3 regions of the Niastella sp. sgz303648 genome follow, and region 1 is predicted to be linked to each of the others. Evidence: riboswitches for the same ligand, from Rfam matches in the RefSeq annotation. Region 1 holds a riboswitch; each other region holds the start of a gene.
The links. Region 1 has a riboswitch for thiamine pyrophosphate ahead of AC59IL_RS24325 (nucleotidyltransferase family protein). Riboswitches for the same ligand answer to the same signal wherever they lie in the genome.
Positions count from the first base shown of each region.

Region 2: it holds a riboswitch for thiamine pyrophosphate, as region 1 does, so the genes downstream of both, thiS (sulfur carrier protein ThiS) here and AC59IL_RS24325 (nucleotidyltransferase family protein) in region 1, are expected to answer to the same signal.
Region 3: it holds a riboswitch for thiamine pyrophosphate, as region 1 does, so the genes downstream of both, AC59IL_RS13675 (TonB-dependent receptor) here and AC59IL_RS24325 (nucleotidyltransferase family protein) in region 1, are expected to answer to the same signal.

Region 1 covers NZ_JCAPSW010000008.1:380,303-391,005, forward strand. Annotated here, with positions in the region: gene AC59IL_RS24290 (TonB-dependent receptor) at 1-369, shown strand, start outside; gene AC59IL_RS24295 (RagB/SusD family nutrient uptake outer membrane protein) at 394-2,010, shown strand; gene AC59IL_RS24300 (glucuronyl hydrolase) at 2,151-3,356, shown strand; gene AC59IL_RS24305 (glycoside hydrolase family 2 protein) at 3,498-5,321, shown strand; gene AC59IL_RS24310 (hypothetical protein) at 5,697-5,912, shown strand; gene AC59IL_RS24315 (hypothetical protein) at 6,224-6,523, shown strand; gene AC59IL_RS24320 (metallophosphoesterase family protein) at 6,549-7,289, opposite strand; gene AC59IL_RS24325 (nucleotidyltransferase family protein) at 7,294-8,049, opposite strand; TPP riboswitch at 8,269-8,369, opposite strand; gene AC59IL_RS24330 (NUDIX hydrolase) at 8,667-9,371, opposite strand; gene AC59IL_RS24335 (helix-turn-helix domain-containing protein) at 9,707-10,585, opposite strand.
Region 2 covers NZ_JCAPSW010000001.1:1,126,293-1,136,995, forward strand. Annotated here, with positions in the region: gene AC59IL_RS03910 (thiamine phosphate synthase) at 1-572, opposite strand, end outside; gene AC59IL_RS03915 (hydroxymethylpyrimidine/phosphomethylpyrimidine kinase) at 623-1,411, opposite strand; gene AC59IL_RS03920 (thiamine phosphate synthase) at 1,463-2,083, opposite strand; gene thiC (phosphomethylpyrimidine synthase ThiC) at 2,169-4,052, opposite strand; gene thiS (sulfur carrier protein ThiS) at 4,233-4,436, opposite strand; TPP riboswitch at 4,499-4,592, opposite strand; gene AC59IL_RS03935 (hypothetical protein) at 4,656-5,270, opposite strand; gene AC59IL_RS03940 (LamG domain-containing protein) at 5,728-6,561, shown strand; gene AC59IL_RS03945 (hypothetical protein) at 6,731-7,195, shown strand; gene AC59IL_RS03950 (TonB-dependent receptor) at 7,325-9,622, shown strand; gene AC59IL_RS03955 (AraC family transcriptional regulator) at 10,082-10,703, opposite strand, start outside.
Region 3 covers NZ_JCAPSW010000004.1:239,009-249,711, reverse strand. Annotated here, with positions in the region: gene AC59IL_RS13695 (D-alanine--D-alanine ligase) at 1-315, shown strand, start outside; gene AC59IL_RS13690 (PASTA domain-containing protein) at 439-1,227, shown strand; gene AC59IL_RS13685 (rhodanese-like domain-containing protein) at 1,239-1,547, shown strand; gene AC59IL_RS13680 (PASTA domain-containing protein) at 1,738-2,529, shown strand; gene AC59IL_RS13675 (TonB-dependent receptor) at 2,610-5,036, opposite strand; TPP riboswitch at 5,097-5,201, opposite strand; gene AC59IL_RS13670 (head GIN domain-containing protein) at 5,303-6,019, shown strand; tRNA gene AC59IL_RS13665 (tRNA-Met) at 6,184-6,255, shown strand; gene era (GTPase Era) at 6,452-7,321, shown strand; gene der (ribosome biogenesis GTPase Der) at 7,340-8,656, shown strand; gene AC59IL_RS13650 (hypothetical protein) at 8,865-10,703, shown strand, end outside.

The sequences.
Region 1 (10,703 bases):
ACATTTGCCGATGAAGCGGGTCGTATGAATACCGCTAAAGAAGTTGGTTACTGGACCGATGAAAATAAAAGCAATACAAGGCCTTCACTGAGATATACCAATAGCCGTGGATATGGTTATGCTTCCGACAATAGCTATACCCGCATCAAGGATGCTACTTTAAGTTTCACTACGCCGCAGCGCTTACTGAATAAAACAGGGCTGGGCAGCTTAACCTTTTACTTAAGCGGACGAAACCTGTACACATTCACCAACTGGGTTGGATGGGACCCTGAGAACGACTTTACTTTCAGAGGAAGCAATGGCTGGGATAATAACTATCCCCTTGTTCGTTCATTCATTTTTGGTGTTAATGTAGGACTTCGTTAATTGATCACTTAAACATTATTTCAGATGAAAAAGCATATTGTAAAAATATTGTGGGTTTGTGCGGTTATTCAGGGCTTATATGCATGCAGCAAAAGTTTTCTCGACGAAAATTTATATTCCAATTATGCCCCTGAAACACTTAAAGATTCACTGGGGTTTGAAGCCGCCGCCACCGGATTGTATTATCAGCTTGAATTATTTTTATCAAAAAGCGATGCACAGGGATGGCCAAGTGTATGGAACGCCGGAACAGATATTGCCTGGGTGCCGCCTACTCAAAAACAGGGTATTGAAGTACCCTATTACGATTATACGCAGCTGATATCAACCGACGGAGCTGCCTCTTTTACCTGGAGCTGGGCCTACCAGATGATCAATAATGCCAATAACCTTATTAAGAATGCTGAAGATCCCGGCGTTACCAGTATATCAGACGCCGGTAAAAACGCAATAAACGGCGAAGCCCGGTTTTTCAGGGCGTATGCCTATAATATGCTGGCCACGTTGTTTGGCAAAGTGCCTTTGGTTACCCAACCACTTGAAAAACCAAAAACCGATTTTACAAGGGCTTCGTTAGATTCGGTGAATGCATTAATTGTAGCCGATCTTACATATGCTGCTACATACCTGCCCACTATCGATAATGTAAAATCGAACAGTAAAGGAAAATTATACGGCCGCGCCAACAAAGCTATGGCGCAGCAGTTACTGGCCGAAGCATATTTGCGTATGGGCAAGAACGATCTGGCCGAAGCACAGGCCCAGGCCGTTATCAATAGTGGCAAATTCAGTCTTACAAAAGCACGTTATGGCGTTAGATCATCCTCGGCCGGTGATCCGTTTTCTGATATGTTCGTTTATGGCAATCAGCGCTACGGACAGGGTAATAAAGAAGCCATCTGGGTGCTTGAGCTGGAAAATACCAGTACCGTAGTAGGTGGTTATTCAGGTGCACCGCAACAACGCCGCAACTGGGGCGCTGCCTATTATCAGATCACCAATATGACTATTTGTGATTCATTAGGTGGCAGAGGCATTGGCAGAATGCGGCTGACCGACTGGGTTGTATATGGCTTATATGAATCCGGCGACATGCGTAACTCAGAATATAATTTGCGTCATAAGTTTTATTACAATACAACGGGTCAGTCTAATTATGGCCAGCAGGTGCCCTATGCCGGCGCCGATACGGTGTTTAAAATTGCGCCGCATACAACCAAATGGTACCAGTACGATCCCAATGATGTATTTGGTTTTGCTATGGTGAAAGATTTTATTATGATGCGTTTGGGCGAAACCTACTTACTACTTGCCGAAGCACAGTTTAAACAGGGTAAGCTTACAGAGGCTGCTGCAACGCTGACTACATTAAGAGCAAGGTCAAATGCGTCGGCTGTAACTTCAGGGCAGGTAACGCTTGATTTCATACTCGATGAAAGGGCCCGCGAATTACTGGCCGAAGAAAACCGTCGTATGACCCTGATGCGTACAGGCACACTGGTAACCCGAACAACCAAATACAATACACAAACAATTAATCCTGTAATAGGCCTTAGCGCCAAACATTTGCTGTTACCCATTCCGCAATCGGAAAGAGATCTGAACAAAGATGCAGTTCTTGACCAGAACGACGGGTATTGAAATCTGAAGTCTGATGTCTGAGGTCGGAAGTCAGAAGAACCTGCGGTTCAATTTAGTTTAGCGTTTATAAACTTTGGGGTCTTCTGACTTCAGACTTCCGACTTCGTCTTGTATCTTGCGCCTTTAAACTGCAACTATTCATGAAAAAACTGGTTTTTTACTGCTGTATCCTTATCTCAGGAGTGGCCTGTACTTCACAAAAAAAATCAACGGGGCAGGCCAATAATGAACTCCTTCAAACCATACAAAAGAATTTTACTGATGGGGCGCAACAGTATAAAGTGGTGATGAATACATTGCCGGCTGATCGCTTTCCAAAAACATTTGATCCTAAAACCGGTAAGGCCGAAACAAGCGGCTCGGACTGGTGGTGCAGTGGTTTTTATCCCGGTACCTTACTATACTTATACGAGCAAACAGGTGATACCGTTTTATATAACGAAGCCGTACGTATTTTACAGATATTACAAAAAGAACAATATAACACCACCACGCATGACCTGGGTTTCATGATGTATTGCAGTTTTGGTAACGCCAATCGTTTGAAACCAAAACCTGAGTACAAAGAGATTCTGCTCAACAGCGCCCGTTCGCTGAGCTCCCGGTTCAATGCAAACGTAGGTTGTATTAAATCGTGGGATTCGAAGGCAGGTGATTTTCTGGTGATCATTGATAATATGATGAACCTCGAACTGTTGTTCGAAACTACAAAGGCTACCGGCGATTCTTCTTTTTATAAGATTGCCGTTACACATGCCAACACCACTATGAAAAATCATTTCAGGCCCGATTATAGTTCGTACCACGTGATTAATTATAATGCTGCCAATGGTGCTGTGATTGAAAAGAAAACAGCACAGGGGGCAGCCAACGAATCGGCCTGGGCGCGCGGACAAGCCTGGGGTTTATACGGATATACCGTTTGCTACCGCGAAACCAAAGACAAACGTTATTTGCAACAGGCCCAACATATTGCTGAATTTATTTTGAACCATCCTAATTTGCCTGCCGATAAAATTCCTTATTGGGATTTCAATGCACCTGGTATTCCAAATGCTTTGCGCGATGCTTCTGCAGCGGCCATTATGGCTTCAGCATTCATTGAATTAAGTCATTATACCGATCAAAAAAGCGCCCGTACCTATTTGCAGACGGCCGAAACCATGCTGCGTAATTTATCGCGCGATCCATATAAAGCGGCTCCCGGCGCCAATGGGGGCTTTATTTTACAACATGGAGTAGGGCATAAGCCACAGGGCACCGAAGTAGATATGCCGCTTACTTATGGGGATTATTATTTTATTGAGGCATGTAAACGTTATAATGAAGAAAGAATTAAAAAGTAAGAAAAAGCAATAAGCAATATGCAATAAGCAATAGGCAATAGGCAATAGCACCTGCTTGCCGTTTTGCATTTGCCAATTGTCAATTGTCAATTGCCTATTGAATTAACCATTCACCATTCACCATCACGACTAACCAATCATATGAAACGTTTTCTTCCTGTTGCATTTTCATTTGTTGCTGCTATTGCCAACGCCCAAACACCGTTGATCACCGATATAGGTTCCCGCAAAGTGACCAGTTTGAATGGCAAATGGCAATACATCATTGATCCCTATGGCACCGGATTTTATGATTATCGTTTTCAGGAAAGACGTGAAAATGATCGTGAGGCTTACTGGAATAGTGATGAACCGGTTAATAAAACCGACCGCAAGGAACATAAGTTTACCGATAAATATATTTTAAACGTTCCCGGCGACTGGAACTCGCAGGCCGATAAATTTTTGTATTACGAAGGAATTGTGTGGTATAAAAAATCATTCGATTTTACAAAGACTAATGCATCGGATAAACTATACCTGTATTTCGGCGCCGTTAATTACGAAACCGATGTATACCTCAATGGAAAAAAGCTGGGAAAGCACAAAGGCGGTTTTACGCCTTTTAATTTTGAAGTGCCTGATTCTGTTTTAAAACCTGCCGGTAATTACCTCGTGGTGAAAGTTGATAATACGCGACATAAAGATGAAGTGCCTACCGTTAATACCGACTGGTGGAACTATGGCGGTATAACACGCGATGTATTGCTGGTTGAAGTACCGCAGGAATATATACAGGATTACAGTCTTCAGTTAAAGAAAGTGGCACCTGCCAAAACAAAGAACATGCCCGTAGAAGGATGGGTGCAACTGAATGGCTGGCAAAACACAAAGCAGGTATCCGTTGAAATCCCTGAATTAAAAATTAAGAAAACATTTCCTGTAACCGGTGATAAAGTAGCGATACAATTCAATTTGCCGGCTGTACAGTTATGGTCGCTCCAAACACCAAAACTGTATACTGTAGTTATTAATACCGGAATCGACCGTATAGAAGATAAGATCGGATTCCGTACTATAGAAGTTTCAGGCAAACAGGTATTGCTGAACGGTAAGCCATTGTTTATGCGCGGCATTTGTATACACGAAGAAATTGCGCAACAGGGTCGCCGTGCATACAGCAAAGAAGATGCATTGCTGTTGCTTGGTGAGGCCAAAGAGCTTGGCTGTAATATGGTGCGGCTGGCGCATTATCCACATAACGAAAATATGGCACGTACCGCCGATTCAATGGGCATACTGGTATGGTCAGAGATTCCGGTTTATTGGACGATCGATTTTACCAGTACAGAAGTATTTAACAAAGCCCGTACACAGCTTACTGAAATGATCACCAGAGATCACAACCGGGCCAGCATCATCATTTGGTCGGTTGGTAACGAAACGCCGGTAAAGCCCGAACGCACCGAATTTATGCATAATTTGATCAGCGCCGCCCGGGGGCTCGATAGTACACGCCTTGTATCGGCCGCACTGGAAGTGAATTACCAGCCTGGTGTAAATAAGATCGACGATCCGCTGGGTGAGTACGTTGATATCGTATCTTTTAATGAATACCTCGGCTGGTATGGTGGTTTGCCCGATAATTGCCGTACTGCCAACTGGAGTATCGCATACAACAAACCCTTCTTCATTAGTGAAACCGGCGCCGAAACGCTGTATGGATTTCATGGCGACTCGCTTACCCGCTGGAGCGAAGAATACCAGGAATGGTTTTATCGCGAACAGGTTGCCATGTTAAAACGCATGCCCGATAATTTTGCCGGTTTAAGTCCCTGGATATTGTGCGACTTCCGTTCGCCCCGCCGTAATAACCAGGTGTACCAGGAAGGTTGGAATAACAAAGGCCTTATAGATCAGAAAGGAAGAAAGAAAAAGGCATTTGCTGTATTGAAGGCATATTATGATGAAAAGAAAGATCAGTAAGGCATTAGTGTATAACAATAAAAAATATATCTCTTTAAATGTTGATCAGACATTAATGAGGTTCATTTTGGCATGGTTATTTCACACAAATCATTGGTTATAACCTCTCCCGTTTGCGCCCTTTACAATTTTGATCCCGATATTCCTTTAAAATATCTATTCGTATACTGCTGCTTTTCCTTAACAGGTTAAGATTGCATTATCTCCCTTATTGTTTCCGTATGTTTTTGTATTGCCCGTTCAATGGCCGGATTAGGTGACCGGTTGCATTGCTATGAGCGCAATGATCTGTTTACGCATTTATCATTCGAATAAATGTTTTGGCCTGTGCATACCATACTTACCGCATTCTGACGGTTCAAAAACCTGCTAACTATGAAATACACCATGCTATTAAAAAAAGTAATAAGAGAAGTGATTGGTCTTATTACGATCGTACTCTTTATTTATACCTGCACAAAAATAAGATCAGTTGCAGTGCATCGAAAGGTCAGTGGTCACGAAACCATCAGCGCATTTATAAAGCCACAAACTTTATTACATGTGCCTATGAGGCCGATATTAACGCCGGCTATCAGGTTATCTGAATGATGGTTTATATAATTTAGGCTAAGGGAAGGCACACGGGATGTCCGCAGTTGGAATAGCAACTCTCCAACCATGCCTGATGTAGAAAGGTGGTTCCGAAAAGGGGCCATCTTTTCTTTTTATAACTATTATCGATAAATGGTTCATGGAGCAGGTAGTGCGTTTCTGCAGCCGATCATAATGGGTATATTTCTGCCCGCCCGCTGCTTTATTAATTAACAGATTGTCATATAAAAATGGTACGATCTTTTGGGTATAATTAGTTGTGATTAATTATTAACGAAGGAAATGAATGAGTTATGGAAAACGAACCGATGCGTACGACAATTGATCATTCGATCATTCATGAGTGGACAAGAGCAAGGCATGGCTTGCCTGTTTTGCTGAATATGCATACGCTCACACCTAACAAAGAAAAAATAGCCATTGCTTTTGGCGGTTTATGGCAGAATGATAATGTTGAGCACATTTCATGGCAGGAATGGTTCTTTGTATTTGAAGAAGAAAAACTGGCATTTAAATACCATAAGGCTGAACCTTTGTATGAACTGATAGAAAGGGATAAAGCGCAGAACGCAAGGCAGATAGAATTTCAAAACAGTGATGCTGACTGAATTTGAACGTTTTGCCTCTTTTCTTTCAGACTTCATAAATGAAGAATGGGGTATTGTATCCTGCATTGAACAGCACATGAGCTGCCACATTAAAAACTTTTACACCTCCGGCCGCTTCTCCCTGAAAAGTACCAATGTGTGCATGACCATGAAATGCTGCAATTACATGTCGGCGGCTTAATGGTTCGGCCAGTCGCGAACAGCCCAGGAATGGAAAAATCGCCTCAGGCTCTCCGATCACTGTATCTACTATTGGGGCATAATGCAGCAAAGCGATCTTCTTTATATTTTCATGTTCCTTATCGAGCCGTGCCAGGGCGCGGTCTAAATGCAGCGCTTCATTTACGCCTTCCTGCACAAATGCTTTCATGGCTTCTTCACCAAACATCGAAAGCATATAGTTGTCGAAACCTCCGCCAAAGCCTTTAACGCCGGCGATGCCAATACCGTCAATTACATAAGTTTCACCATCGAGTATGTGAACGCGGTCGCTCTGTAAAGTTTGGCGAATGAGTTTATGCCGGCCTTTTTCATAGTCGTGATTACCTAACACAGCTATTACAGGAATGGTGCATAATTTTAATTCTTCGCACAAAACCTTTGCTTCGGCCTCATCGCCGGTATCGGTTAAATCACCGCCTATCAGCAATACATCGGCCTGCCGGGAAAGTTCTTTAAACGGATCTGCCCATTTGCCTTTATCTGTTTCACGCATATGGATATCGGCTATTGCAGCAATGCGTACTTTTTTTGATTCGCTTGTCATAACATTAAACCGATTTAAGAGTTAAGGCTTTATAATTCCATTCCTTAATATCAATGCCATATTGTGTTTGATCGAGTAAGGGGCCGCGGCAAACTTTTTCTACAGCTGCCGGTAATTTATATTGATCGTGTGCCCGGCTCATCAGTTCATCAAAAAGCCATTTGGGAATGATTTGGTGAAAGTCGGCCGGATAAACAAACTGAAAAAGTAACAATTGTGCCAGTAACACCTGCCAGTGCTGGTCCATACGGCTGAATAATCTTTTCCAGTCGAGCTGCCGGCCATATTTCAAAAGAGTATGGTTTATATCAGCGCCATCAAAACGTTCACGGTTTTGAACATAGCATTTACACCATATCAGTTCCTCGGCCGGCAACAGGTATGTGTCAACGCCTTCGAATGTTGTTTTGGTAGCATGTTCATGCCAGCTGTCATCAACCAAACAAATATTATTCGGCGAACTGAATATTACATCGATATAATATTCCCCATCAAATATTTTACCAAGCCACCGTATATCAGTAACCTCTGTACGATATCCTTTTTCAGCAAATAACGATAGTATTTTACTGTATGCATCATATTTACAAAAAACATCAAGGTCTTTGGTGTCGCGGTAAATGCCGGTATAGTGAAACATAGCAAAGGCGCCACCGAGCATATAAGGGGTGCCGCTGTTATTCAATAATGAAAGTGCTTCGCGATAAAACGTACCGCGCTCACGCGGTACTTCCTGTTGTTGTTTATTGGTGTCATTCATAATAACTTATAAATACAAGCACATGCCAGCTGGTTGCTATAAGTTTTAATTGAAATAATGGTTGTTGAAGGCAGGAGTGGTGATATTTTTCTACACAAGTGGCCACTGATGTAAGAAATTCGAAGCCATTACATAAGTATCGGTGGCAATGCAGCGAGGGGTCTTCCATAAAAACTGTGGCATCCCTATAAAAAAGAGATTCCGGTTTTGAAACCGGAATCCCCGTTTGTTCCTCATCCCTACGCTGGCATTATCCAGGTCAGGTTGTATGAGTGTAATCTCAGATTCCGCCGAAAGCGGAACCACCCCGTGAGAAACATCTGCTAATAATAGTATAATAATTATGCCCAAAAAACGGCTTTTTGTTATCGATTCATTGTAAAGCAATTATGTGAAAAAGGAAAAATATACTCCCGTAAAATGATGAATGTATGGAAATAATTTCCTCGCTCTGTTGCCCAAAATCTGAAAGAAGGCGAAAGGCAATAGACAATAGGCAATAGACAATAGGCAATAGGCAACAGGTAACTGGTATCCGGCACCTGGCAACAAAAAAACCGGTAATTCCCTTTATGCGGAAAAACCGGGTTTCTGCAACCGGCAACGAAAAACCTGTATTACTTCAGGTTATCGGGGTTGGGTATAAAGTTTAAAAAGGAATGAAATGCCGAATCGTACCGGCGCTTGTCGAGTTTGTAATAAAAGGCGCCTTTTTTGGAGCCTTCTTTTTCTTTTTCCTTTTGTTTTATAAGTAGTTTGGTCGAAAGTATCTTCCGGGTAAAATTCCGTTTGTCCAGCACCGTTTCATATACACCTGTATACAGATTGTACAGTTGGGGCAGAGTGAATTTTTCGGGCAATAATTCAAATAAAATAGGATGGAAAGCGGCTTTATAGCGTAATTTTTCCTGCGCCATTTTTACCATTTTACTATGGTCGAAAATGAGCTTCGGTATTTTTTTCAATGAAAACCATTCGGCATGATAGTCGTCGCTCAGTTGCTTTTCGTATTTATGAATGTCGATAAGCGCAAAATGGGCAACAGAGATGGTGCGTTCGACAGGATCACGGTCAGGCTGGCCAAATGCGAACAATTGTTCGATGTACACATTTTTTAATCCTGTTAGTTGTTTTAAAACGCGGGTCCCTGCTTCTTCAAAATCCTCATCGGGCTGAACAAAGCCACCCATCAAACTCCATTTCCCCTTTTCAGGTTCAAAACTGCGTTGAATCAGTAAAAGCTTTAATTCATGACCGTCAAAACCAAAGATGATTGAGTCTACAGCAACCAGCATACGTTTTTGCCTGGAATAATGTTTCATATGAAAGTAAATCGCTCCATTTAAACTATAAAAAATATTCTATAGTGGAAAACGGATAGAAATTTTGGGTTAAAGTAATAAGAAAAACTGAAACTTAAGTAGTTACCTGATGAAGATCGGTATTTTTTTTTAAACGTACCACATAAAAATGTTCAAGGCACAAGGCTCAAGGCACAGGGAACAAGCCATAAGGGGCAGGTAAGTATGAAGGAAAGACTTTGGGGATGCAGACCCGGCAGGGCTGGCCGGGGCATAAAGGTGGCCGGCTATGGGCCTGGCTTTCAGCAGGATGACGGTCAATAACGGCAACGGCCTGGTTTAACGCTAAGGGCCTGTTATATAAATATCCGTGTTCCTGAAAAGCTTTCACGGAAATCCTTAGGGGTACAACCTTTTTTCTTTTTGAAAATGCGGTTGAAGTTGGAGATATTATTGAATCCGCAATGGTATGCAATTTCGGCTATGGATTGCGTTGTGTCGATCAGCATGCGGGATGCATGCCCGAGGCGTATTTCGGTAAGACTGTCGATAAACGTATTGCCGGTGCGCTGTTTAAAAAAACGGCTAAAGGCGGCATCCGACATATTGGCCAGCCGGGCAACTTCGTTTAGGGTTATGGGTTTGTCGAAGCTATGGTTCATGTATTCCAGCGTTTTTTCAATTCGCCGGCTGTTATAAGTGAATTGTTCTGTATTGTTAAAGGATGCATCCGACAAAATGCGCATATTTCGTGAAATAGATAGGTCGTGTAGTATTGACATTAATTCCAGCACTGAATCAAAACCCTGTTTCTGGTTCAGTTCTATTATGCGCGGAGCCAGCTGCTGGGTTGTTTCTTTTGAAAATAAGATGCCGCGTAACGATTTTTCGAGCATGGTGCGAATAAAGCTCAGCTGGTTGCGGCGAAGGAACCGTTCATCGAACAGATCTTTATGAAACTGAATGGTGATCTCGCGTATTTCGCCGCTTTTACAATTGTGGGTAAACCAGGCGTGTTGCAAATTTGAGCCTACCAATACCAGTTCCAGCTCGTCGATTTCTTCTATGTGATCGCCCACAACACGTTTGGCGCCTTTGGCGTTCTGAATAAAATTCAATTCAAATTCCTCATGATAATGCAGTGGGAAGTCGAATTTCGATTTAACACGTGAAAAAAGTGTAAAGCAATCATTCTGCGTAAGGGGGGTGATTTCCCTGAGTAAGTTGTTTTTCATACAGCGGCAGTTAATAGCAAAATCGTTTAATTAGTATTGTAAAGATGATCAAAATTATACAATTCAAGGTATGATTTGTATCATATTTATATCATGACAATGAAATTACTCAAAACCC
Region 2 (10,703 bases), on a different contig from region 1:
TTGGTAATAGCTCCGGAAATGGCTATGCTGTGTATGCCCGTAGCGAACAAGCCGGGCACATCTTCGGGCAATATGCCGCCGATGGCCACAATGGGCAATTGAATATTTGCAGCCCTAACCTTATCCATTATTCGCTGAAAGCCTTCGAGCCCCAAAACCGGACTTAATTTTTCTTTGGTGGTGGTAAAGCGATACGGCCCCAGTCCGATGTAGTCAACTCCCTCATCGGCTCTTTGCTGAATATGTTCAAATGTATTGGCGGTTCCGCCTACAATCATTTGCTTACCGGTTATTGAACGAACTGCGGCAACAGGCATATCGTCGAGCCCCACATGAATGCCCCAGGCGCCTACCTCTTTAGCCACATGCGGATAATCGTTGATGACCAGTTTGGCTTCATAATGATCGCACAATGCTTTAACAGCGGTTGCCTGTTGAATCACTTCTGCTTCTGACTGGTTCTTTATACGTAACTGTACCAGCCGGCAACCAGCCTCGAGTACTTCGCGAACAGCCGTAGTGTGTGTTTTTGTTTTTGTTTGTTGTGAAATATAATAAAGTCTGTCTAACATATTTTTCAATTATTTAAAAAAAGCCCTTGTTTCAGGTTAGCAGTAATCAGTCAGGAGCTTGCTTCGTCAACAGCCAAGTGCCTATTGTCTACTGCATGATAGCCCAACAGCGACGTATTACTGTTTAAAAACGATTCAACATATTGTTTGGCCAATGTACAGGCCTGTTGCAAAGAATTTCCCTGTGCCAGCCGGGCTGTTACAGCGGCCGACAATACACAGCCGGAACCATGCTTGGGATACACATTTTCAACACCGGCCGGAATAACTGTACTGCCTGCCTGTTCAAATAATGTATCGGTTCCGCGTGCATCGGGCCGGTGCCCGCCTTTTAATAAAACGGCGCAAAACAACGGTTTGTCTTTTTTTATCAATGCCGAATTGGTTATGGTCTGCAATCGCTGCAGCTCATCGTAATTGGGTGTTACCAGATCGATCGATGCGAGTATTGCTTCGAGGCTATGAAAAACATCCGGTGCATGAAACTCGTATCCGGCGCTTGCTTTTAACACCGGGTCCCACACAATGCGTATAGCGGGATGGTGTTGTTTCAAAAACCGTATTACTTCAAGCATGGTGTCGGGCGATTCAACAATACCTACTTTACAGGCAGCTATTGAAAATTTTCGCACCAGTGGTCGAAGTTGTTCAATGATCTGTTCGGCGCTTAACCAGTGTACATTAAAAAATTCATTATCGGTTTGAACCGTCCAGGCAGCACAAACGCCAAAACCGTACACGTCATGCTGTTCAAATGTTTTGCAATCGGCCAACACACCTGCCCCGCCGCTTGGGTCGAAGCCGGCAATGGATAATACGTATGGTCGTGGTGTTTGCATAAATCACTCCCGCAAAAGGCGCTAAAAAGTTTATTTCGTTTTTTAGGCGGTTTAAGTTAATGACAAAATGCGCCACTTCATTTTTAATAATCTAAATGTTTGCACAGCTCTCTCTGGTTTAGTCCACAAGGCACCCAATACTGCAGCCCCATCAAAATTCATAGCGATTACTTTACTGATATTCTCTGCATTGATTCCGCCCAATGCAATAACGGGTACCGTTTTATATCCATCATGCACAAAAAAGTCTTTATCCGTTATACCGTTATAGTTTTCTTTCGAAATGCTGTTGAATACAGGTCCAAAGAAAGCATAGGAAAAAATTGAGGGCAAACTGCGCAGTGCATCAATACTATGAACCGACGTGCTTAGCCTGTATCCTTTTTTGATGAAGGCGTGCAAAGTGGTGCATCCTTCATCAAAAGCATTTTCCCTTGCCAGTTCGGTAAAATGCAACCGTTGTATATCGAACTCACCGGCCAGTTGATGGCAGCTGTGTAAGGCGATGCGGTTATGGTATTCGGAAGGTATATCATGCAGCAACTGCCGGATATCATTTTCCAATGCATCCGGTTTACGCAGGTGAAAGCACTCCAGCCCTTCTTTGAAAAGCTGTTCTATGATCTGTGCTTCCCCCGCAATCATCTCATGATATGATATAACTATTAACATTCTACTTCATACTTCCTGTGCCTATAATATAGCCGTGCCACGGTTCTGTTGCGCTGACTGGGTAACCGTGGCACGGTTCCATAACTTACAGATACAATTCGCTCCCCTTTGCAGCAAATTCCTTTGCCTTTTCCTCCATACCTTTTTGCAACGCATCTGTTTCCTGCAACCCTTTTTCTTCCGCATACTGTCGAACATCCTGTGTTATTTTCATTGAACAGAAGTTGGGTCCGCACATAGAACAGAAGTGAGCAACTTTGGCGCCATCGGCAGGCAGGGTTTCATCATGAAACTCTCTGGCTGTATCTGGGTCGAGCGACAGGTTAAACTGATCTTCCCAGCGAAATTCGAAACGCGCTTTGCTCAGGGCATTATCACGGTACTGGGCACCCGGGTGTCCTTTGGCCAGATCGGCCGCATGGGCAGCGATCTTATAGGTGATCACACCGTCTTTCACATCTTTTTTATTGGGCAAACCCAAATGTTCTTTGGGTGTTACGTAGCATAACATGGCAGTACCAAACCAGCCGATCATGGCCGCGCCAATGGCCGATGTAATATGATCATAGCCCGGTGCAATGTCGGTAGTGAGTGGGCCGAGTGTATAAAAAGGTGCTTCCCCGCAATGTTGTAATTGTTTATCCATGTTCTCTTTGATCATGTGCATGGGCACGTGGCCGGGCCCTTCGATCATGGTTTGCACATCGTGCTTCCAGGCTATTTTTGTTAGCTCGCCCAATGTTTCCAGTTCGGCAAACTGGGCGGCGTCATTGGCATCGGCAATGCTTCCGGGGCGTAAGCCATCGCCCAATGAAAAGGCCACATCATAGGCTTTCATGATCTCGCATATTTCTTCAAAATGCGTATATAAAAAGCTTTCTTTATGATGCGCGAGGCACCACTTGGCCATGATTGAGCCGCCGCGGCTTACAATACCGGTAACCCGGCGGGCTGTTAAAGGAATATAACGTAACAGCACACCTGCATGTATGGTGAAATAGTCTACACCCTGTTCAGCCTGTTCTATCAGCGTATCCCTGAATAATTCCCAGGTCAGTTCTTCAGCTTTACCGTTCACTTTTTCCAATGCCTGGTAAATAGGCACCGTACCAATGGGCACAGGCGAATTGCGCAGGATCCATTCTCTTGTTTCATGTATGTTTTTACCGGTCGACAGGTCCATAATGGTATCGGCGCCCCAGCGGGTTGCCCATACTGCTTTCTCCACTTCTTCTTCAATGCTCGATGTAACTACCGAGTTGCCGATGTTGGCGTTTATCTTCACCAGAAAATTGCGCCCGATGATCATGGGCTCACTTTCGGGGTGATTGATATTACAGGGAATAATGGCGCGGCCTGCTGCAACTTCTTGTCGAACAAATTCGGGCGTAATGATATTTTTGGGTGTATTGGCGCCAAAACTATGACCGGTATGTTGTTGTGCAAGCGTGGCATAACTTCCGTTCAATTGCTCTTTTAGCAAATCATAGCGTTGGTTTTCGCGAATGGCGATGTATTCCATTTCAGGAGTAATGATGCCTTTTCGGGCATAATGCATCTGGCTTACATTGTAGCCGCTTTTTGCACGCAACGGGTTGCGAATATGCGCAAACCTGAAGGCTGATAATTTTTCATCTTTCAACCGTTCAAGGCCATACGAAGACGACACCTGCTGCAGTTGTTCGGTATCGCCACGATCGGCTATCCATTTTTCACGAAGGGCAGGCAATCCTCTTTTAACATCGATGGCAATATTAGGATCGGTATACGCACCACTGGTATCGTACACCGTAACCGGTGTATTTTTTTCGGTAGCGCCGCCCTTGCCATGCAGAGCGGTATCGTTCAGCGATATTTCACGCATGGCAACAGCAATATCATGCAATTGCCCTTTTACATATATTTTCCGCGAAGCCGGGAACGGATCGCAGGTTATTTTGTTTTGAGAAGGAATTGATTCTTTTTTCATATCGTATATGATATTTTTAAGTGAATAGTGAATGGGCAGCAGGCAATAGGAAATACCCGAACTTAATAGCTGTGCCTTGAACCTTGCACCATGTACCTTGTTCCTTGTGCCTTGTACCCTGCAACCGGTAACCTGTTACAGGTATCCGGCAACCGGTATCCGGTAACTGGCAACAGGCAGCTATCCGCCCTGGGTAGCCCTGATCAGCATTACCTTATCGGCCGGGCGTAACATATATGTAGGCCACTCGTTACCCGGAATAACCGTTTGATCAACCGCCACAGCAAGCCCGGCCACAGGAATGTTAAGTACTTCTGTGAGCAGTTGCTGCAACGAACATTGATCTGGTATGTCTTTGGATTGCTGGTTGATGACGATGTTCATGCTGACAATTTTTACTTCAGGAATGAACACGCAAACAAAGGAGAATAAAGAGAAAGAAATAAAGAGAGCCTTTCACTTTTCCCTTCGGCAGTATGAACTGCATCAGGTTCAAAGGGTATTATCTCAGTCCGCTTATGGACACCCCTAAAGCATCGTAAAGGTATTGAAAAAATAGAATTATCAAATTTTTTCTGAAAGACCTTACAGATTGTTCGTAGTTCAATACCACTTTGTAATAACAATATCAACGCCCAGTTTCACAAAAAAGTCAGCTAATTTTTGTCCTTTATAACAGCACCAGTTGCTGCCCAAATTAACCTTTGAAGGTGAAGCTGAAATCTCTGTGTAGTCCATCAGATTTTCATATTGCGTAAAACAAATCACACTGTATTCAAAAATTTGAGCGTTTTTATTTATAAACAGAATTGCATTTGAAGGCTCTGTCATATTTCCTTCGTTCACCTGATTGCTTTTCCCCCTTTGATTTGCAATTGAAATCAAAGAATCTATATCATTTTTTGTCAGCTCATATTTTTTTGTAAACCTGGATGTATCAATGTTTTTGCCAATTTTTGGAATTAATGAAACCGAGTCCCAACTAAAAATATCTGGTTTGCCCTGAACTGCAACAGCTTTGAATTTAACTATCAGAATCCGATAAGCTTTATTAAAAGGATAAGTTTGCCGGGTAACTTTTGTTTTTGGGTTGGTATTAATGTAACAATTGTTATTTGAATTCGTTTGTGCAGACATTGTTACAAAAATCAGATTGGCAAGTATGAATAGAATTGACCGCATTTTCTTAATAAGATGCTGCCAGGCGGCTATTTCCATATATAGCCGCCAGTTAAAATCAATTACCAACCGGTTCTGCTACAGCGGGGGGCTGGTTGATTTTCTTTGCTGGTGGCATTCAAACCTGTCATATCTTCTTTCAACAAGCCATTGTTTTTAATTTGTAAAACACTGAAACGAAAAACGATAACATATGTACTACTTATCAGGTGTACAAATGACACTTTTCTTGCTGCTGGAAAGTTGTGGCTTTGTATTTTCTATTATCTTAGGATGATCGAATGGGTTATTTGTGCCTGTTACCGGCTATCAGTTTTCGGTTGCTGGTTGATCAGTTAACTGGTTTACAAGTTGACAAGTTAACCAGTTAACAAGGTTTACAAGTTAATAAGAGCAGAGCGCCTTGCCGTTTGCCGTTTCACGTTTGCCGTTTTACGTTTCACGATTACCGATTGACCATTCACCATTGCCCAAACGATTCACCAAAATAAACCATATGAAGAAAATCAAACCTTGCCTGGTGTTATGTACACTGGTATTACTGTTTACCCAATGTAAAAAATCTGTCACTGATGCTTCCGCTGTTTCTGCAACCAGCAGAACGGCCAGTGAAGAAGCATTTGAAACCGTGATCAGCAATTCTTTCAGCAGCTACGCCACTTTCGAAAGCTACTGGAATTACCTGTACCCCTGGGGGTCAGACCACAACGGAACCGCCCGTATGTATGGCAGTTCAACCGATCACAACCACATTTATCTCGATGCATCGGGCGTGTTGCACATTAAAGCCGCCCGCATTACGTGGGACGAAGGCACGAGCAGTTCAACACCGCATCTGCCCATTCACTATCATTCAGGCGCCATCAATGCCAAATTTCAGGTGCTTGTAAATGATCAGTTCCCCAATTATGAGATCAAAGGCGATTTTCAGGTGCCTTCCGTAACAGGCTCCTGGCCTGCATTCTGGCTTACCGGTGTAAACAGCTGGCCGCCCGAAAGTGATATTATGGAGTTCAAAGGCAATAGTAATGTCTGGCAGAACACCTTCCGCACATCGAGCGATGTTACCTCAACCATCACCAATGTATCATCGCCCGGAAGCTGGCATAATTACCGCATCTGGATGACTAAAACATCGGCCACCGATGTACAGATACATTATTATGTCGATGGTGTATGGAAAGCCGTTCATACCGCCAACTTTGTGGGCAAACCCATGTATATTATTATCAATATGCAAATGGAAGGATCGAGCGGTTCGCCCGGACCCACTTCCGACACTTACATGGCAGTAAAGAATTTATACGTTGGAAGAACGAGAGCTTTCTAATAGTAAGGAAGTCTCAAAAACTGAAAGTCCGAAAGAAAAAACCTGTTGGTTTATCTTCCGGGCTTTCTGTTTAAAACTAAAACCATTTGCTAAATGTAAAACACTATTCTTGCAATACAAAAGTACCTACAGCTGGTAGTGATGCTTATGATAATCAGCAGTTGCACACATGACTATTGTCAAGCGCCCCCCTGATAATTACCTGTTTTTTTATCGTTTAAGCTACTATCTTTGCGAGAAATCAGTTGAATTGCAAAAATGGTGGACGATAGTGTTTTTGATAGGCTTACTGGGGCAAACCTTCAGTAAAAGCCTGATCGTCCTGAATTTCAGGATGAACCAAAAAACCATCGCCGCCACCAAATGCGAGAACAGATTCAAACCCAAATCGTGCTGTCACGGTACCTGCTATTTAAATAAACAGCTTAACAAAGACGAAAAATCGCAGGACACGCCATTAAACAGCGGCAGCGGTTTTAAATTCGAAGTGCTGTTGTACAGCGAAAAGAAAACAGAAACCCGCTTTATAGTATTGAACGAAAAACCGGTACATGTTTCCCGCTATACCGAACCGGTTACACAAAAATTAATTGCTTCGGTTTTTCATCCGCCACAGACTTCCGCCTTCGCTTAATTTCATCTTTATTCAGTTCCCAACTTCAATCATCGTATGCTATGATGGTTATGTGCTGTGCATGAGTAGCCCGCCAGGTTATGCAATCATTCACAACATAACACATCATGCATGTACCAATTCTATTGTATGAACCCGATTAAATGTGTGTTGCTACCGGTTTTTGTATTATTAACTTGCATTTCCTATTCACAGATAAATTATATCGGAAAAGTAATAGATGCCGTTACCCGTGAACCGATTGCCAATGCATCGGTTCAAATTAAAAATACCAATCACGGAACCATTACCAATGCCGGCGGAGAATTTGCATTACCACTCACAGATACGAACCGCGAATTATTGATATCTTACTTAGGCTATGAACCGGTTACCCTTGTAGCTGCCCTGCAACAAAAGCGAAATGTGATTGCCTTACAATCGGGCAATAATCATTTGCAGGAAGTAGTGATCAGCGCCAGCCGAACCGTTCAAAAACGCAGTGAGGCGCCGGTTGCCATTGCCACCATCAGCAAACAAACTATCGAAGACACCAGGGCTACGCGCATCGATCAGCTGGTAAATAAAGTAAGCGGTGTAAATATGGTGAACCTCGGCAATGAGCAACACCAGATGAGCATCCGCCAGCCGATGACCACAAAAAGTCTTTTTTTATATCTCGAAGACGGCATTCCCATTCGCACCACCGGATTGTACAATCACAATGCTTTGCTCGAAATGAATATGCCGGCCGCCCGGCAAATCGAGATCATCAAGGGCCCTGCCTCATCGTTGTACGGTGCAGAAGCTATTGGTGGAGCAGTAAACGTAATAACACAGGCGCCACCAGCTTTATTAACGGCTCAGGTAAGCGCACAGGCAACCAATACCGGTTATAAAAGAACCGACTGGCAGGTGGGCAATACATTTGGCAAATTTGGCTTGCTGATCAGCGGCTATTATGCCAATCGCCACAACGGCCCTGTTGATCACAGCGATTTTCATAAAACAGGCATTACCGTGCGCGGCGATTATAATTTTAGCGATAAAACAAAATGGGTGAATGACATTACATATGTGAACTATTACAGCGATATGCTGGGTTCGCTCGACAGCATTCATTTTGCCAACAAAGATTACAGTACGCCGCAAACATTTACTTATCGCAAAGTGCCGGCCATACGGTATAAGTCGCAGTTATTTCATCAGTGGAACGACAATAGTTCAACCCAGCTATCATTTGTATACCGCGATAATTCGGTGCAGCAGAATCCATCGTACCGGGTAAAAAATTCGGCTACCAATCCATTGCTTGCATCCGGTGAAATCAATGAAAGCGCATTCAATACGTATATGCTTATTGCACAGCACCAGCAATCGTTTAATTTCCTGAACAGCAAATTGATTGCCGGTGTTTCGTACGATAATAGTCCTTCGTTATATAACAGCAATTATATCGCCATCGACCGCGATAGCCGTGGCTATTATGTTAGTTATACCACCACCGATTCGGTGCTCAGTCATTATAAAACCGGCATCATTAACCTCGCTTCATATATACATTACGAAGCTACTCCGGTAAAGGGATTGAAAATAACCGCTGCGCTCCGGTACGATTATTACCACTATAATTTTCAAAACGATCTGGCGCCATCGGCCTACACCGGGGCGCCTTCTTCGATAAACAACTTCAAACGTTTTTCACCCAAAATAGGCTTTACCTATAATTACAAAGGAGCTGGTTTGTATGCCAATTACAGTGAAGGTTTTGTACCTCCGCAAATCAGTGAATTGTATACCGGTGTAAAAGTGCCTTACCTCGGTCCGCAAACGTTTTTCAACTATGAAGTGGGCGGATGGTTTTCTTTACTTAAAAATAAATTGTATGCCGACTGGAGCCTGTACCTGCTAAAAGGCACCAATGAAATCATCAGTGTAAAAAATGCCGATGGTTCAACCGAAAATCAAAACGCCGGCAAAACAAAACATACCGGTATTGAATACGGCATTACTTACAGACCCGTGAACAGCCTGTCGCTACGATTCAGCGCCGCCAACAGCAAACATACTTTTGTTGACTATATTGAAAAAGGCATCGCCTACAACAACAACGAGCTGGCCGGCGGTCCGCGTTTTCTTGCCAATGCCGAAGCAACCTGGAAACCCGTTTTTGTAAAAGGATTGCGCCTTGGCGCCGAATGGCAACACATCGGCTCGTATTATATGGATAACGCCAATACCAAAAAATATAACGGATATGATCTGTTGAACCTGCGCGTCGGTTATACCATCAGGCAGTTTGAAATATGGGCAAATGCGCTCAATGCTACCAATGTATATTACTCAACCTATGCCAGCAAATCGGGTAGCACACTCAGTTATAACCTCGGAGACCCGCGTGAGATAACTATAGGTGTAGCAGTTAAATTTGGACAAAGGCTTAATTAAGGTAAGAGACGAAAATTGAAGTAAGCAGTATGATGTTTTACCCGAAGGCTATTCATTTGCATTCTTTCACAAACACCATTTTATGGACTGAGGCGGCAAAACGCTAAGAGACATAAGCACGATGTTCCGGGCCGGCATGCAGGTGGTGATGATTGCTGTGGGATTGATATTGTGATGGAGATCAAAATAAGGTTTGGCGGAGACGCGAAGGCACTATAAATATCGAATATTGAATATTAAAAGTTGAATGTTGAAGTAGAAACAACTTCAACATTTGTTATTGGACATTCAGTATTCGATATTTCTTAATCCCGCCCCGGAGGAAGGTAGAGAAAACGAAGATGCAGAATGAGCGAAGGTAGATGAACCCGCGACAACTCCCTACTTCATACTTCATACTTCTTACCTCTTACGCCCTATTGACAACTTATTACTTACGACTTATTACTTACGACTTGCTCAGTCCTTCTTCTGCGACCGGTACTGCTTGGGCGATAACCCAATGATCTTTCTAAAACGCTTTGAAAAATAATAGGGATCATCGAATCCCATGCTGAGAGCGATATCTTTCACTGAACTACTGCTGAAATCGAGTTGCTGACTGGCCTTTTGCATTTTCATCTGAATGAAATAGTCAATAGGCGCATAACCGGTTTTTTGTTTGAACAAACTCGAGAACCGCGAGGCAGAGTAATTATAATGACTGCTTAATTCCTGCAACGAAATATTTTCATTGATGTGCTCCTGCATGTACAGGATGGCGCTGTCAACGCAATCCATTTTTTCGTTAGGACTAACCGTAGTATGTTTTGAATTATAAATGAACAAGCTTAAAAAATGAGGCAGGCACATATTCGCAAAGATCAGGTTATCGGTACTGTATCCTAATTCAAGCGCCTTGTACATTCTCGAAAAAAGCGTGAGTATCTCTCCGCTGCTTTTTATATAAAAAGGCTTAAAATGTTTTTGCACCGCCTGCAATGCATTCATTTGGGGAAGATTGTCACCGCCAAAATGTATCCAGTAAATGCTCCAGGGATTATCATCGGCGCTGCCATAAGCATGCTCAACGTTTTGCGGC
Region 3 (10,703 bases), on a different contig from region 1:
AAAGATTTCTTTGATTACGAAGCGAAATACCAGGGAATGAGTGAAGAAATTACACCGGCGCAGGTTGATGAGGCCATTGCAGAAAAGGTTAGAAACGCGGCTAAAAAGATATATGAACTGTTCAACTGTCGCGGTGTTGTGCGTATTGATTTCATTTATAATGAGGCACTGCAGGCTCCCTATATGCTTGAAATAAATACGGTGCCTGGCCAAAGTGAAGCAAGCATTGTTCCGCAACAGGTACGCGCTATGGGTTGGACGTTAAAGGAATTTTATTCGGCACTGATTGAAGATGCTTTATCAAGGAAACAATAGGCAATAGACAACAGGCAATAAGCAAAACACCAACGCGGCAACATTGCCAATTGCTGATTGCCAGTTGCAAATTGATCAAAGACGATTCACGAAAACAAACCGATATTACCTGTGTTTAAATTCATGACAGGGAAACCCCTTTGGGTACACATACTAACAGGAATTGGCATTGTATTATTAGTGATAGTATTGTTTTTACAATCACTTCACTGGATTACGAGGCACGACAAAACCCTTATTATTCCTGCTGTAACCGGCAAAACGTATGCAGATGCAAAGCAACTGCTCGAAAGCAGAGGGTTTGAGGTAGAAATTCAGGATTCGATTTATAACGATACTGCGAAGCCTTTGTCGGTATTACGGCAGTTTCCCGATGCTGAAGCTGTGGTGAAAGTGAACCGCACAGTATATCTTACCATCAATAAAGCTATAGCACCTGTTATTGAAATGCCGAACCTCGAAGGCCTTAGTTTCAGAAGCGCTGCCATTGCATTAACACAATACAGTTTGAAATTAGGCGACACTTCGTACCGTACCGATTTTGCCAAGAACTCGGTGCTTGAGCAACAATTCAATGGAACGCGTATAAAAGCCGGTACAAAAATTCCGCAGGGAAGCGAAATTTCATTGATACTGGGCAGCGGATTGGGAATGGAAGATTTTAGTGTACCCGACCTGGTTGGGTTAACTTATAACGATGCAAAGGTTTTGTTAGAATCGAACGGATTGAATGTAGGAACAGTAATACCTAATATTGATCCGAATGCATATGTTGGAAGGCAAAGGCCCGAACATACAACACCCGACGGACGTATGAACCGCATTCGTCAGGGGCAATCGGTTGATCTTTGGCTACAGCCCGATAAACCGGTTAAACCCGAAACCGGCGAAGGGCAAAATGAAAACAATTAAATAAGTTTTTTATGCAAAATATAACTCCCGAAGAAGTAAAAGAACGTCTTGATAAAGGCGAACAACTAAACCTGGTAGATGTACGTGAACCGCATGAGCGGGCCGAATTTAATATCGGCGGAACCCTGGTTCCCCTGGGCAAAGTGCAAATGATGCAGGTAGATGAGCTGGAAAATCTGAAAAATGAAGAAGTGATTGTATATTGTCGTAGCGGCAACCGCAGCGGACAGGCAGCGATGATCCTTGAAACAATGGGTTTTAGCAATACCAAAAACCTGGCGGGCGGCATGCTGGCCTGGCAATCGAAGTTTGGAAAGTAGGCGAGTGGCAATGGGCAATAGGCATTAGTAAGAAGTAGGTGGGAAGCAGGGAAGTATGAAGTTGGCAAATTAATAGGTTAAATAGTAAACGGGTTGACAGAAACCAGGGCCTTTGCCGTTTCACGATTGCCGATTCACGTTGCACAAGTGAGATCTGTACCTGATTTTTTAAATTTAATCAATATCACCTGTGTTTAAATTCATTACCGGAAGACCACTTTGGGCGAATATCCTGCTGGGTATTGGCGTTCTGCTTGTATTGTTTTTTATTTTCTTTCAATCATTATCCTGGATTACCCGGCACGATAAAACGCTGGCTGTTCCTTCTGTAACCGGCAAATCGTTCGATGAAGCAAAGAAAATTTTAGAGGCGCAGGGATTTGAAGTAGAGATACAGGATACAGTCTTTAACGATACTGCAGCGCTTTTATCGGTTGTAAGGCAATTTCCCAATGCCGAATCAAAAGTGAAGATGAACCGTACGGTTTTTCTTACCATCAACCGCAATGCACCTCCTGATATTGAAATGCCTAAGCTGATAGATTTAAGTTTTAGAAGTGCTGTAGTTACATTGGAACAACGTGGGTTGAAACTGGAAGATACTGTTTATGTACAGGGATGGAAGGACATGGTGCTGGATCAGCAAATGAATGGCAAACCCATTAATGCCGGCACCAAAGTGCCCATGGGTAGCAAAATTGTGCTGGTGCTTGGAAGAGGTTCGGGCAAAGACGAATTTGATGTACCTGATTTATTTGGTCAAACGTTAAGTGAGGCAAAACAAATTCTTGAATCAAACGGATTAGCGTTGGGCGAACCCCGTGACGGCGACCCCAATGCATATGTATACCGGCAATCTCCTGAGCCTTTTACTCCAACCGGTAAAGTAAACAAAGTACGCCAGGGCCAGATTGTGGATCTGTGGGTGCAGGCGCAAAAGCCGGTTCGGCAACAGGCTGATAGTAGTGCGAGGGGATACTAAACGATAAAAAAGAAATAATAAAGAGGCCACGTTCAAATATAAACGTGGCCTCTCTTCATTTAATAAATAGATCATTCACCTCACAATTTCACATTCAACGCCACCATAAAATTTGTTCCTGCCATTGGGTAATAAAAATTTTCAGTGATCAGTGAGCCATATTGATAACTGTAAGTGTACCCGTTAGGTTGATATTTTTTGTTGAATACGTTGTTTACCTGCACAATAAACGCTGTTTCTTTAAAACCGGTATTACGAAGTGTATAACTGATGCGTGCATCCTGTACATAATATGGGTCAAGACTGCGCTGCCTGTTGGATGTGTTATCGAGGTACTGACGACTTACATATTTTGCTAACAGGCTGATGTCGAAATTAGAGAATGGGGTGATTGTTGCATTGCCTGATGCCACTACGTCGGGCGATAGTGCAATGCTTGTTGTGCCATGAGGCACTGCTTTCTGACCGCCGTTGTCGTAATCATCATAGTATTCGGTAAAGTTTTTAATGCGGTTACGGCTAAAGGTTGCATTGGCCGATACGCTTACCCAGGGTTCAAACCGTATACCACCCTGCAACTCGATACCCATGCGATAGCTGCCGGGTACGTTTGTGCGGGTATAATTGCCTACATCATTTATTTTACCGGTAAGTACCAGCTGATCTTTATACAACATGTAATAAGCGGTAACTCCCCAATTGTAATACCTGGTTTTCTCTTCTACACCCAGTTCAAAATCGTGCAGTTTTTCAGGTTTGGGTTGCTGGCTGATGCCTGCTTCAAAATCGTCGCGGTTGGGTTCTTTTTTACCCTGTGCATAAGATACATATACCTGGTAGCCATTCTTTGTATAGGCAAAACCTACTTTCGGATTAAAAAAGTTCCATGTATTACGCAGCAGCAATGATGGGTTATTTTTAAAGCCGCCTATATAATATAACACGCGCCTGAATTGCAGATCGGCAAAGCCCTGCAGATTTTCAACAAGCTGCACCTGGTATTTGGCATAGGCATTCACATCTGTTTTAAAAGCGTCGGTATTATACCACTGGTAATTGTTGGGTATTCCTCCCATGGCCGACCATATCACATTGCCATAATGTTTGCCATCATAACGATTCCATCCGCCGCCAACGATCAGTTGGTGACCATCATTGTTATAGTGAAGAGAAAAGATCTGTCCGTAAAAATAATTGTCGAGCCATTGCTGCTGCACCAGGTCTGTTGCATGGATCGTATCTGAACCGGTAACAAAATCATTCAGGCCGTATTCGCTATATGATCTTACCGGTTTATACTCTTCGTAATATCCTCTGCCGCGCGTTAAAAAGAAGGCTGTGTTAACAGCGAACTTTCCGTTGAAATCGTGGTTGATGAATAGCTGGTAGTGGTCCTGCTGGTAGTTATCGGTTTGATTGGGATAAGTAAAATAATTATACTTCCTGGGATCTGAATTGAAGAGGTTTACACTGTCTTGCTGAGTAAAATATAATGTACCCAGGTTGTTATAATAATGGTTTAACAGCGCTGTTTTATCGTTGCGCAATTTTGCCTCGGGTATTCCATTCCATGCCTGATAGGTTTTTTCATTGCCCGAAAACACATTTACGCGAACAGACGTGTTTTTATTTAACCAGGCGCCTGATAAAAAAAATGATTTCAGTTTACAAGGGTCCCGATCAATAAATCCATCGCTTGATATTTTTGAAAGACGTGCATCGATGGTAAAATGATCGTTGATCAAACCGCTGCCGGCTTTAACGGTGTGTTTCCAGGTATTGAAAGAACCGTAGGTATTATTCACTTCTGCATAAGGATTGGTATTCGTTTCATTGGTGCTTAAATTAATGGTGGCGCCAAATGCACCGGCCCCGTTGGTTGAAGTGCCAACGCCGCGCTGTACCTGAATGCTGTTTACCGAAGAACTGAAATCGGGCAGATCAACAAAATAAGTGCCCTGCGATTCAGCATCATTATAGGGAATGCCGTTAAGCGTTACGTTTATGCGGGTAGCATCGCTGCCGCGAATACGGATACCCGTGTAACCAACGCCGTTCCCGGCATCGGAATTTACCACAACCGAAGGCGTTTGGTTTAATAAAAATGGCAGATCCTGCCCCAGATTTTGTTTTTCAATATCTTTTTTATTGAGATTGGTTTTGGTGAAAGGCGCTTTTTCACCGGCGCGGGTAGCTTTTATTTCAACCGGTTGTAAAAACAAATTCAATTGCGTGAGTTTGATATCGATATTGCTGCCCGGTGAAACCGTTTGGCTGGCAGATTGATAACCTACAGATGTAATGAGAAGTTTATAGCTGCCCGGTTTAACTTTTTTAAATTCAAATAATCCTGCTTCATTGGTAAGGGAAGTTTGTCCGTTACTTAACTCAACAGTGGCCGAGGCAACAGGGGCAGCGGTAGACGCATCTGTTACTTTGCCATTAATCTGAGCAGCCAGCCATTGAGTAAGTAACAGTAAGCAAATCCCCAAAAACACTTTTTTCATTTGTATGTTGTTTTCTTTGAAAAAATGATTTGAGAGAAATGCCGCGATGGCGAAGTGTAGGCAATATGTTACTACCTTCCCTGCGCAGGCATTACCCTGATCAGGTTCTACGGGTATTATCTCAGCCATCCCGCCATCGGCGGAAGAGCACCCCGGGGAATCTGAAATTCTCTTTTTCAGAAAGAGAGCGCAAAGTTACGTACAAAAAAGTTTTAAGAATATTGTAACATATAGGCCTTCTTATTCGTCACACCCAAAAATGATGTATGCGTAAAACCCTAATAACGCCTATACTGCTCTTAATCAGTTACCTCGCTGTTACCCAGGAGAAGGTTATATACGACGCAAATGCCGAAAAGCGGAATGTGGGTGGATTTCAAAGTGTGAAAGTGTCTGATGGAATTGATTTATATATCGTTCAGTCAAACGACGAGGGTGTAGTTGTTAGTGCAACAGAAATCGCGCATCGCGATAAGATCAAAACCGTTGTAGAAAATGGTGAGTTAAAGATATATTTTGACCAAAGCTGGATGGGCTGGAACTGGAAAAACCGGAAATTAAAAGCCTATATTGCCATCAAATCGCTTAAAGGCATAAAGGCATCGGGTGGGGCCGATGTAATTGTGCAGGGCGTATTAAGCAGTGCCCAGTTATCGATGCATTTTTCGGGCGGCAGCGATTTTAATGGTAATGTTAAAGTAACTGATTTAACAATAGATCAAAGTGGCGGTTCAGATGTTCGTATCAAAGGCAGTGCGGTAAATGTAAAAGTACAGGCCAGTGGCGGCAGTGATTTTAAAGGATACGATTTAACGGCTGATTATGCCATTTTGCAGGCCAGTGGCGGCAGCGATGCCGAGTTAACGGTAACCAAAGAAATAGCCGCAGAAGCAAGCGGCGGCAGTGATGTGCGCTACAAAGGAAATCCTGTAATTAAATATAGTTCGGCAAGCGGGGGAGGAAGTGTGGCGAAGAGGGGATAGGACTTAAAAGTTATAACGGATTAAAATATAATTTTCAAAAAGATCAATTGTATTTGGGTGGAAATATATAAACCCTTAACTTTGCACCCCACATCAGAAACAGAGGATTAGGATTGGAAGATGGATGTGGAAAATAAGAAAGAGTAAACTAAAAAATATTATATCGCGAAGTAGAGCAGCGGTAGCTCGTCGGGCTCATAACCCGAAGGTCGGAGGTTCGATCCCTCCCTTCGCAACAGACAAAAGGGCTCTTAGGAGCCTTTTTTCATTTTCAATATGTTATTTATTTGTGATGTAAAGCAGTGGTGGTTAAGGATTTTATCCGGCACCAAACCTGAATGAAAGGTTAATCCTTTTTTTACGTCAACCAGTATGGCCTCGCCAACGGCGGGGCTGTTTAATTTTATACCTTTGCAAAGTTTTTAAACAGTTATGAAAGCAGGTTTTGTTAGCATATTTGGCAGGCCCAATGCGGGTAAAAGCACTTTGCTGAATGCCCTGATGGGCGAAAAGCTGGCTATTGTGTCGCCTAAAGTGCAAACAACCCGGCATCGCATTAAGGGAATTGTAACAGAACCTGATTATCAGATCATTTTTTCCGACACTCCCGGCATCATTGAGCCCAAATATAAACTGCAGGAAAAAATGATGATGGCCGTAAAGCAGGCCCTTGAAGATACTGATGTAGCCCTGCTATTGGTTGATATTAATGAAAACCACGAGGAGGTAAACGCTATATTTGAATCGCTTCATTTGAAAGTGCCCGCTGTTATTGTTATTAATAAGCTTGATGAAGCGAAGGCGGCGAAAAAAGAAGAGGTATTTGCATTTTTCGGTTCAAAGCCATATTGCAAAGAATTGGTGGGTATTTCGGCCCTGAAAAAATCGGGCATTAACGATCTTCTCAATACAATTCTGAAATTTTTACCCGAGAATCCTCCTTTTTTTGAAGGAGATGAAATGACCGACCTGCCTACCCGCTTTTTTTGTGCAGAAATGATACGTGAGAAAATATTTTATTTGTACCAGGAAGAAATACCCTATCATACAACGGTTATAGTTAATGAATTTAAAGAGAAATCGACCCTGGTTAAAATTGCTGCTGACATTATAGTAAACCGCGAGTCGCAGAAAGGGATTTTACTGGGTGAAGGTGGTAAAATGATCCGGCAACTGGGTACAGATGCCAGAAAGGATATTGAACAGTTTCTCGAACAAAAGGTATTTCTGGAACTGTTTGTTAAAGTGCGGCCTAAGTGGCGCGATAATGAGTTCATGTTAAAAGAATACGGCTATCACTAATAATTTTTGAGCAACGTTATGGCAGGTTATACAGTAGCAATTGTTGGACGACCCAATGTAGGGAAAAGTACTTTTTTTAATCGTTTGCTTGAGCAACGCAAAGCAATAGTGGATGATGTCAGCGGTGTTACCCGCGATCGCCAGTATGGTGTAGCCGATTGGAATGGTAAATCGTTTAATATTATCGATACAGGTGGTTTTGTACCGCAGAGCGAAGATATTTTTGAAAAAGAGATCGGTAAACAGGTAATGATTGCCGTTGAAGAAGCGAATGCCTTATTGTTTATGGTAGATGCCGCTACCGGTATTACCAACCTCGATGAGTCGATGGCCGATGTGTTACGCCGTGCTGCCAAACCGGTGTTTCTGGTGGTGAATAAAGTAGATAATCACGAACGCCTGCTCGAAGCAACTGAATTTTACGGACTCGGATTTGATAATATCTTTTTCCTTTCATCGATGAGTGGCAGCGGTACAGGTGAACTGCTCGATGCCGTGGCTGCTTTAATTAGCGATGAACAGGCGGCCGAAGTGCTGGCAGAAGGCGCACTCCCTAAATTTTCCATTATTGGTCAGCCGAATGTAGGGAAGTCATCTTTATTAAATGCATTAATAGGGCAGGAGCGTACTATTGTTAGTGAAATTGCCGGTACAACCCGCGATACCATTCATACCCACTATAATCTTTTTCAAAAAGAATTTGTACTTATTGATACGGCCGGTATTCGCCGTAAAACAAAAGTGCACGAAGACCTGGAGTTTTATTCGGTGATCAGGGCCATTAAAGCCATGGATGAAGCCGATGTATGTTTGCTGGTGCTGGATGCTGAAAAAAACATTACGGCCCAGGACCTGAGCATATTTAGTTTGGCTGTGAAAAAAGGGAAGGGCATTGTGCTTTTGGTGAATAAATGGGATACAATGGAAAAAGCAACCAATACTGCGCGTGATTATGAAAATGAATTGAAGAAAAGAATTGCGCCTTTTAGTGATGTACCTATCTTATTTATTTCTGCGCTTGAAAAGCTGCGTATTCATAAGGCCATAGAAGTGGCGCTTGATGTATACGAAAGCAAACAACGTAAAATACCCACTTCAGAATTAAACGAAGTAATGTTGAAGGCCATTGCTGCCTATCAGCCTCCGGTGGTTCGTGGCAATCCCATACGTATTAAATATGTAACCCAGTTACCAACGCATGTTCCGTCGTTTGCGTTTTTCTGTAATTACCCCGACGACGTAAAACAACCTTATAAAAATTATCTCGAGAATCAATTGCGTCAGCATTTTAAATTTACCGGTGTGCCTGTACGCCTTTTCTTTAGAAAGAAGTGATGTGAAACGCTTTCTGTATTTTGTATAGCTATAGGTTTCTGAATAAACTAAGTAACCTGGAATTCCATATCGATGGGAATAATCAGGTTTTTTCTGACGTCTGCACATAATATATATGCGAAAAAGTTAATTTTTTATTTGGTGTAAATAATTATTTTTTTAACTTCGGTTTTACAAAGGCTCTCAAAGTGGCATAAACTTAACTGTTATGCGTAATAGAAAACTGTTGCGAACTTTGCAGCCGCTGCTATTTTTTGTCCTTTTCATTAATTTCTCCGCTTATAGTCAAATCAGGTGGGACGGTGATGCAGGTGATGGCCAATGGATGACAGCCCAAAACTGGACCGGCGATGTACTTCCTGCAGTTACTGACGAGGTAGTTTTAGACAATACATTTATCAATGCATCTTACACGGTAACGTTGCCCCCGGGTAATGTGGGTGTTCAGATAAAGTCAATAAATATTGCGGCGCTTACAGGCAATAGCATTCAATTGATTTTACCCGTTACCAATACAGCCATCCCTGCTTTTAAAGTTGCCGGTAGTGTTTATGGAATGGTGATCGGTAATGGGGGCGTTTTTAAAAATTCATCCGGGGCTGCAGGTGGCGAACCGGTTGAAATTTCTGATTCATTGAAGATCAATAATGGAGGCCGGTTTGTTCAAAACAGCCAGCGCAGCCATGCTGCTATTATAACAGTTTTATCAAAATCACCGGGAACTGAAGAAGGAATATTTGAATTTGATATACCAACTGCCTCAAGTACCATTTCATTAAGCGGTCGAACATATGGAAAACTGGTGCTTTCTTCCAATGCCATGAATGGCACAGTAACTTATACCGCCTCCGGTACCAACACGGTTACCGTTAGAACCGATCTTGAAACAGGGGCCGGTGTATCGCTTAGTTTGAATTTATCCGACACTCTTTTTATTGGGCGTGATTTAATTCAACAGGGCGGAATCATTAATCTTGCCAACTCTACCCGTTCATTGGTAACTGCTGTTAACCGTCATATGCTGCAATCGTCTGCCGGCATTATTGGTGAAACAGGCACGGCTTCTTCTGAAATTATTTTTAACGGAACCATCAATCAGCAGATAGATTGTAAAGGCATAATCAAAGACAAGGTTGCTATCAAAATGAATAATGCCGCTGGCGCTACCCTATTATCGCCTTTGTCGTTACCATATTCATTAAACCTGGTGCGTGGAGCAATAACTACTTCTTCTGCTAATATGCTGACCTTGCTTTCAGGATGTAGTATTACGGCCGACAGCTTGTCGAACAACAGTTTTGTTAACGGGCCATTACGTAAAGAAAATATTTCCGGTGCCCCACATTTTTTATTTCCGGTTGGAAAAGAAAACACCATGGGTTGGCTGGCATTGAAAAATGCCACCGGCCATTTTACAGTCGAGTTTTTTAAAAGCAATCCGCAACAGATTAGTGCTGTGTATGGTTCGGGTATCCATCATATTTCGAATATTGAATATTGGACGGTTCAGGCAGATGTTAGCCCTTCACCCTCAACAGCCATCGAATTATCGTTTAATGATCCCAACAATGGAGTTGGAACTGATCTTTCAACCTATAGAGTAACCCGTTTGACCAACAATGAATGGGTGAATGCAGGCAATACGGCAGTTACCGGAACGGCCGGTAGCCGTGGTTCTGTAGTAAGCAACAATATAACCGACCTGATCGCTGCACCGGAATTTTTTACGCTGGGCAGCAGTGTTGCAGCCAATAGTCCGCTTGCATTGATAAATGATACGGTGCCAATTAACCGAAATGTAAGCGGCAATCGCCGGTTGTCTTATTTGCAATTGTTGTATATCACCTCTGCGCCATTGCCTGTGCTTGCCTGCCAGGCAATGGAAAAAGCCCGGGTAACTTTTTATATTACTTCTATTACCGGGCAGGTTGTGAAAACAATAACCGCCACTATGGAGCGGGGTATAAACAGTTTACCGGTGCCACTGCTGTCGTTACCTGCCGGTGTGTATTGCATCCGGGCTTTTACCGATAAAGGACAGCCTTCG